DNA from 3 places in the Enterobacter sp. MGH 24 genome. Region 1 is predicted to be linked to each of the others. Evidence: riboswitches for the same ligand, from Rfam matches in the RefSeq annotation. Region 1 holds a riboswitch; each other region holds the start of a gene.
The links. Region 1 has a riboswitch for thiamine pyrophosphate ahead of thiC (phosphomethylpyrimidine synthase ThiC). Riboswitches for the same ligand answer to the same signal wherever they lie in the genome.
Positions count from the first base shown of each region.

Region 2: linked by a shared signal. The riboswitch ahead of thiB (thiamine ABC transporter substrate binding subunit) and the one ahead of thiC (phosphomethylpyrimidine synthase ThiC) in region 1 are both predicted to bind thiamine pyrophosphate.
Region 3: linked by a shared signal. The riboswitch ahead of thiM (hydroxyethylthiazole kinase) and the one ahead of thiC (phosphomethylpyrimidine synthase ThiC) in region 1 are both predicted to bind thiamine pyrophosphate.

Region 1 is NZ_KI535657.1:1,655,360-1,657,619, forward strand. It holds gene thiC (phosphomethylpyrimidine synthase ThiC) at 1-921, opposite strand, end outside; TPP riboswitch at 1,000-1,111, opposite strand; gene L370_RS13995 (Rsd/AlgQ family anti-sigma factor) at 1,166-1,663, opposite strand; gene nudC (NAD(+) diphosphatase) at 1,759-2,260, shown strand, end outside.
Region 2 is NZ_KI535657.1:2,156,804-2,159,063, reverse strand. It holds gene sgrR (HTH-type transcriptional regulator SgrR) at 1-838, shown strand, start outside; TPP riboswitch at 875-975, shown strand; gene thiB (thiamine ABC transporter substrate binding subunit) at 1,007-1,990, shown strand; gene thiP (thiamine/thiamine pyrophosphate ABC transporter permease ThiP) at 1,966-2,260, shown strand, end outside.
Region 3 is NZ_KI535657.1:4,510,116-4,512,375, reverse strand. It holds gene L370_RS23755 (YadA C-terminal domain-containing protein) at 1-290, opposite strand, end outside; TPP riboswitch at 951-1,048, shown strand; gene thiM (hydroxyethylthiazole kinase) at 1,084-1,854, shown strand; gene thiD (bifunctional hydroxymethylpyrimidine kinase/phosphomethylpyrimidine kinase) at 1,851-2,260, shown strand, end outside.

The sequences.
Region 1 (2,260 bases):
GGCAATGCCGTTGACCTTCTCCAGCGCCTGATAAATCGGGACGGTGCCAATCGGTACCGGGCTGTTACGCAGGATCCATTCGCGGGTTTCATGGATATAGCGGCCGGTGGAGAGGTCCATTACCGTGTCCGCGCCCCAGCGCGTTGACCAGACCAGCTTTTCCACCTCTTCTTCGATGGAGGAGGTGACGGCCGAGTTACCGATGTTCGCGTTGACCTTCACCAGGAAGTTGCGGCCGATAATCATCGGCTCGGATTCCGGGTGGTTAATGTTGGCGGGGATGATCGCGCGGCCTGCGGCCACTTCGTCACGCACAAACTCCGGCGTGATGTTCTCCGGCAGGCGTGCGCCAAAGCCTTCACCCGGATGCTGGTAGCGCAGCACTTCGCTGCGGATGCGCTCGCGGCCCATGTTTTCGCGGATGGCGATGAACTCCATCTCCGGCGTGACGACGCCCTGGCGCGCGTAGTGCAGCTGGGTCACGCATTTGCCCGCTTTAGCGCGTTTTGGCGTCAGCAGGCCGGTAAAGCGCAGCGCGTCCAGGCCGTCGTCGGCCAGGCGCTCTTTGGTGTACGCAGAGCTGCGCACGCTCAGTTCTTCGCAGTCGTTGCGCGCATCAATCCACGGCTGGCGCAGCTTAGCCAGACCCTGCTGGACGTTGATCGTAACAGATGGGTCGCCGTACGGGCCGGAGGTGTCATACACCGGCACGGCTTCGTTGTCTTCAAACTGCGGATCCTCTTTGCTGCCGCCGATAAGCGTCGGGCTGAGCTGAATTTCGCGCATCGGGACGCGGATATCGGCCTGCGAGCCGGAAATGTAGATGCGTTTCGAGTTCGGGAAAGCGGTACCTTCCAGGGTATCGATGAAGTGTTGGGCCTGTGCGCGCTGTTCGCGGCGGGTCAGTTTTGCAGTAGACATAGCTCATTCCAAAAGTGAAGGACATGGCTTGTCAGACGACGGATGAAGCAAGAGAGGATCGCCCCTGGGCGATACAACAGCTGTTTGACTCTTGTTCCCTTCGCAGGTATTAGCCTGATCAGGTTCCGCGGATCCCGAATTAACGGTCTCAGCCCGCGCTTTCAGGCGCTGGGCACTCCGACAAGAAAAATCCCCCTCGTGAGAGGGGCGAATGGTTGTAAATTACTCGTTAACGATGAAGAACTCAAGCAGGGCGCGCGACGTTCTCTTCGTTACTGATGTTCAAATCATTGTCCAGTACGAGAGCGATCAGCTTATCTTCCAGCGTGAATCGCTCTTCCAGCGCCTCACCGAGGTCGGATAGCGCACGCTGAAACTCAAGATAGTTATCGTGATCGATGGCGTTCTCGAGCGCGGAATCATAGTAATCCATGATCTGCTGGGTGTTGGCTTCCAGCAGCGGATAGAGTTTGCTGGCCGCTAAATACGGTGTTGTCCCTTCCATTTCGCGGATAATGCGTTCATAAATATTGAAATGGCCGTCGGACAGATAGTCGACCAGGCCCTGACAAAAATCATCCAGCGCTTTTTCATTCAGTCGCATAAACGATTCTTTGCCAGGCTTAATACCGACCAGATTGTAATAAGCCACGAGTAGATGCTTGCGCACATGTAGCCAGCGATCCACCAGTTTGTTACTTCCTCTAACGCGCTCAGTCAGGCTTTCCAGCTGGTTTAACATGGTCGACTCCGCAAAATGTAGGATTGAATCTGCTTATCCAGAATGTAACCACAATGCTAACAACATGTCAGTGAAGCGAAGGTAGTGCAATAGATATGGATCGTATTATTGAAAAATCAGATCTTGGTTGGTGGATCGTCAGTCACGAACAAAAGTTATGGCTGCCTGCCGGAGAGTTGCCCTACGGTGCAGCGGAAATGTTCGATCTTGTAGGCCAGCGCGCGCTGAAGATTGGCGAGTGGCAGGGCGATCCTGTGTGGTTGATCCAACAGGCTCGCCGCCAGGATATGGGATCCGTTCGCCAGGTGCTGGATCTGGATGTCGGGCTGTTCCAGCTGGCGGGGCGCGGCGTGCAGCTGGCAGAGTTTTACCGCTCGCATAAATACTGCGGCTACTGCGGATACACCATGCATCCGAGCAAAACCGAGTGGGCGTTGCTCTGTAACCACTGTCGCGAACGCTATTACCCGCAGATCGCACCGTGCATCATTGTCGCTATCCGCCGGGAGGATTCCATCCTGCTGGCGCAGCATACCCGCCATCGCAACGGCGTTCACACCGTGCTGGCCGGCTTCGTCGAAGTGGGCGAAACGCTGG
Region 2 (2,260 bases), 500 kb from region 1:
CTCCCGCAATAACAGCAACCAGCTGAAAATCCGCGCGTTCGATGACTACTTTGGCTATCGGGCGCTGATCGACGAAGTGAACGTATGGGTATTACCGGATCTCAATGAAGACCTGAGCTGCGGGCTGACGCTTGAAGGCCCCACCACCGGAGAAAAGGCCGTGGAGAGCCGCCTGGAGGAGGGCTGCTACTATCTCCTCTTTGACCGCCGCACCCACCGTGGGGCAAACCAGGCCGTCCGCAAGTGGATCAGCCACGTTTTGTCCCCTTCCAACCTGATCTACCATGCGGAAGAGCAGTACCAGACATACTGGTTCCCGGCGTACGGCCTGCTTCCGCGCTGGCACCACGCCCGCCCGGTGCACTGCGACAAACCCGCAGGGCTGGAGTCCATCACCCTGACCTACTACCGCGAGCACGTAGAGCATCGTTTTATCGCCAGAATCATGACCCGACTGCTGGCAGCCGAGGGGGTCAAGCTGGAGATCAGGGAAGTGGACTATGACGAATGGCATCAGGGAGAGATCGCCAGTGATATCTGGCTCAACAGCGCCAACTTTACCCTGCCGCTCGATTTTTCCCTTTTCTCGCATCTGTATGAAGTGCCTCTCATCCAGCACTGCATCGACCGTGACTGGCAGCAGGACGCCGCCCAGTGGCGTGCGGGAGATATGAATCTTGCAGCGTGGTGCCAGCAGCTGCTGGCCGAGCAGGCGATCGTCCCGTTGATCCACCACTGGCTGATGATCCAGGGCCAGCGCAGCATGCGCGGCCTGCGGATGAACACCCTGGGCTGGTTTGATTTTAAATCCGCCTGGTTTGCGCCGCCGGAGCCATAACGCTTTCGTAATATTCACCAAATCATTACAATAGCGCCGTTCTCAACGGGGTGCTGCATCACAGATGTGCGCTGAGATAATACCCGTCGAACCTGATCCGGATAACGCCGGCGAAGGGATTTGAGGCTGTTGCTCAAAATCCTTTGCCACTCAACTTTGAGGTGCAAAGTGTTAAAAAAAGTTCTTCCCCTGCTGGCGCTGTTTGCGCTGCCTGCTTTTGCCAAGCCCGTCCTGACGGTCTACACCTATGACTCTTTCTCTGCCGACTGGGGCCCTGGCCCGGTGGTTAAAAAAGCCTTTGAAGCGGACTGTAACTGCGAGCTGAAGTTCGTGGCGCTGGAAGATGGCGTGTCGCTGCTCAACCGTCTGCGCATGGAAGGGAAAAACAGCAAGGCCGACGTGGTGCTCGGGCTGGATAACAACCTGCTGGACGCCGCCTCGCAGACCAAACTGTTTGCCAAAAGCGGCGTCGCGGCAGATGCCGTTAACGTGCCGGGCGGCTGGAAAAACGACACCTTTGTGCCGTTCGATTACGGCTACTTTGCTTTTGTTTACGACAAAAATAAGCTGAAAAACCCGCCGAAGAGCCTGAAAGAGCTGGTCGAAAGCGATCAGAAATGGCGCGTGATTTATGAAGACCCGCGTACCAGTACGCCTGGCCTGGGCCTGCTGCTGTGGATGCAAAAGGTCTACGGGGATAAAGCGCCGGAAGCGTGGCAGAAGCTGGCCGCCAAAACCGTCACCGTCACCAAGGGCTGGAGCGAAGCCTATGGCCTGTTCCTGAAAGGTGAAAGCGACCTGGTGCTGAGCTACACCACCTCTCCGGCCTACCACATTATCGCCGAGAAGAAAGATAACTACGCCGCCGCTAATTTTGGTGAAGGACACTATCTGCAGGTGGAAGTCGCCGCGCGTACCGCCGCCAGCAAACAGCCGGAGCTGGCCGAGAAGTTCCTGAAGTTTATGGTTTCACCGGCGTTCCAGAATGCGATTCCCGCAGGCAACTGGATGTATCCGGTCACTAACATTGCCCTGCCCGCAGGTTTCGAGCAGTTGACCAAACCAAAAACCTCGCTGGAGTTTACGCCGCAGCAGGTCGCCGCGCAGCGTGCAGCATGGGTAAGTGAATGGCAACGCGCCGTCAGCCGCTGATTCCCGGCTGGTTACTTCCCGGGCTCCTCGCCGCCATAGTGATGGTGGTGGTCAGCCTGGGGGCTTTTCTTGCACTGTGGTTCAACGCGCCAGAGAGTGACCTGCTCGCGCTCTGGCACGACGGCTACCTCTGGCACGTTATCCGGTTCTCCTTCTGGCAGGCGTCGCTTTCTGCCCTGCTGTCGGCGATCCCGGCCATTTTTCTGGCGCGCGCCCTGTATCGGCGGCGTTTCCCCGGCAGGCTTGCCCTGCTGCGGCTGTGCGCGATGA
Region 3 (2,260 bases), 2.9 Mb from region 1:
GGAACAGGAACAATTGACGCCTGCTGAATCTCTGTAATTCGAGCACCCGCATTTTTTATTATGTCCAGGGCCTTATCAGAAATAGCCTGATCTTGCGGTGTATAATGAGCGCGATCGAGGTTAAATTTCTGAATGTTAAGTTTATACAGGCTATTCGCGGCATTCGCCTCATCCCTGATATGCTGAATAGCGTCTGACTTTTCTTGTATCGAAAAGTAAGTGGTAGCAAATACAGAACCAGAGATAGCGCAAAGAGTGATTGACGCTACAGCCGTTTTAATAAATTTCATTTGAAAGTTCTCATCATTAAATCAATAAATAAAAAAGATAAAGGTCAGATCGCTATCCTGGCGGGATGATATAAATTCTTGTTATATCTGGATTCATTTAACGTTAACCCTGAGGTTTTGGTTAGGGGACTTATTTCGTAACGTGCAGCAACTATCTATCAATGTGAAATTTTGATTATTGATCTAAATCATAAACAGCATGAATAGCTAAAACGACTCGCCACAGTGATTATGGAAAAATATTCATAAATTACAATGATATATAAAAACAAAAAGGCGAGGTTGCAAAAAGGGTTAAAAACGCCAATCCATAAATTTTATTTAAGTGTTTTGACCTGAAATTATGGAAAATACACAAAATAGTTAATATAAATTGATAGATATTTCTTAGTTCTTTATTTACGAATCTTTTTCAGGTTTTGAATGAAGGTTTTTTTCGGCTATTCATCGTCTAAGTTAATTTGGAAAAAATATTTAGGTTGCAGATTTAAGCGAGATAGCGTTCAGGCCAGATTGCAATAAAAATGAGTAAGTGGATTGTTAGATAAAAGGTAAAAATAAGTAGGTAAATCTGTATCATCGAAACCCCTTGCGCATGGCCTGCGGGCGCGGTTACACTAAATATTGACAATGAGTTTGAGTAACTCACTGTTTTATAAGTATTTTGACTCGGGGTGCCCTTCTTCATTGAAGGCTGAGAAATACCCGTATTACCTGATCTGGATAATGCCAGCGTAGGGAAGTCAGATGCCTTCCCGGTCATCGCTTCTTCACGCAAGGCAGGAGCGAACCCATGCAGCCTGACCTGCTCGATTTACACGTTTTACACCACTTCCGAACCCGTTCTCCGCTAACCCACTGTATGACCAACGATGTCGTGCAGACCTTTACGGCCAACGTTTTGCTGGCGCTTGGCGCATCACCCGCGATGGTGATTGAGGCCGAAGAGGCTGAACAGTTTGCCGCGGTAGCCGATGCGCTGCTGATTAACGTTGGCACGCTGACCTCGCCGCGTGCTCAGGCGATGCGTCGGGCAATAGAAAGCACGGTGGCGGCAGGCAAGCCCTGGACGCTGGACCCGGTTGCCGTCGGCGCCCTGACGTTCCGCACCCGCTTTTGCCATCAAATTCTTGCCCTGAAACCGGCCGCCATTCGCGGCAATGCCTCTGAAATTCTTGCCCTTGCCGGAATGAGCGCGGGCGGGCGCGGCGTTGATACAACCGATACCGCAGCCAGCGCGGTGCCCGCCGCACAGGCGCTGGCTCGCCAGACCCATGCCGTTGTGGTCGTCACCGGCGAGGTGGATTACATCACTGACGGGCAACGCACCCGCACGGTTACGGGCGGCGATCCGCTGATGACGCGCGTAGTGGGAACCGGATGCGCGCTTTCTGCCGTTGTGGCGGCGAGCTGCTCGCTGCCGGGCGACCGGATGGATAACGTCGCTGCCGCCTGCGGATGGATGAAGCGGGCCGGAACGGTCGCCGTTGCGCAGTCACGTGGGCCTGGCAGTTTTGCCAGCGCGTTTCTGGATGCGCTCTATTCGCTGGAGGAGCAGGCATGAAGCGGATTAACGCCCTGACCATTGCCGGCACCGATCCTAGCGGCGGCGCAGGGATCCAGGCTGACCTCAAAACCTTCTCGGCCCTTGGCGCGTACGGCTGCTCGGTCATTACCGCGCTGGTGGCGCAAAACACGCGTGGCGTACAGTCGGTCTATCGTATCGAACCTGATTTTGTCGCCGCGCAGCTGGATTCGGTGTTCAGCGACGTGCGTATTGATACCACCAAGATCGGCATGCTGGCCGAGACGGACATTGTGGAAGCGGTGGCCGAGCGGCTTAAACGCTATCAGGTGCAAAACGTGGTGCTGGATACCGTCATGCTGGCAAAAAGCGGTGACCCGCTGCTCTCTGCCTCCGCCGTCGAGACGCTGCGCACAAAGCTGTTGCCGCAGGTGGCGCTTATCAC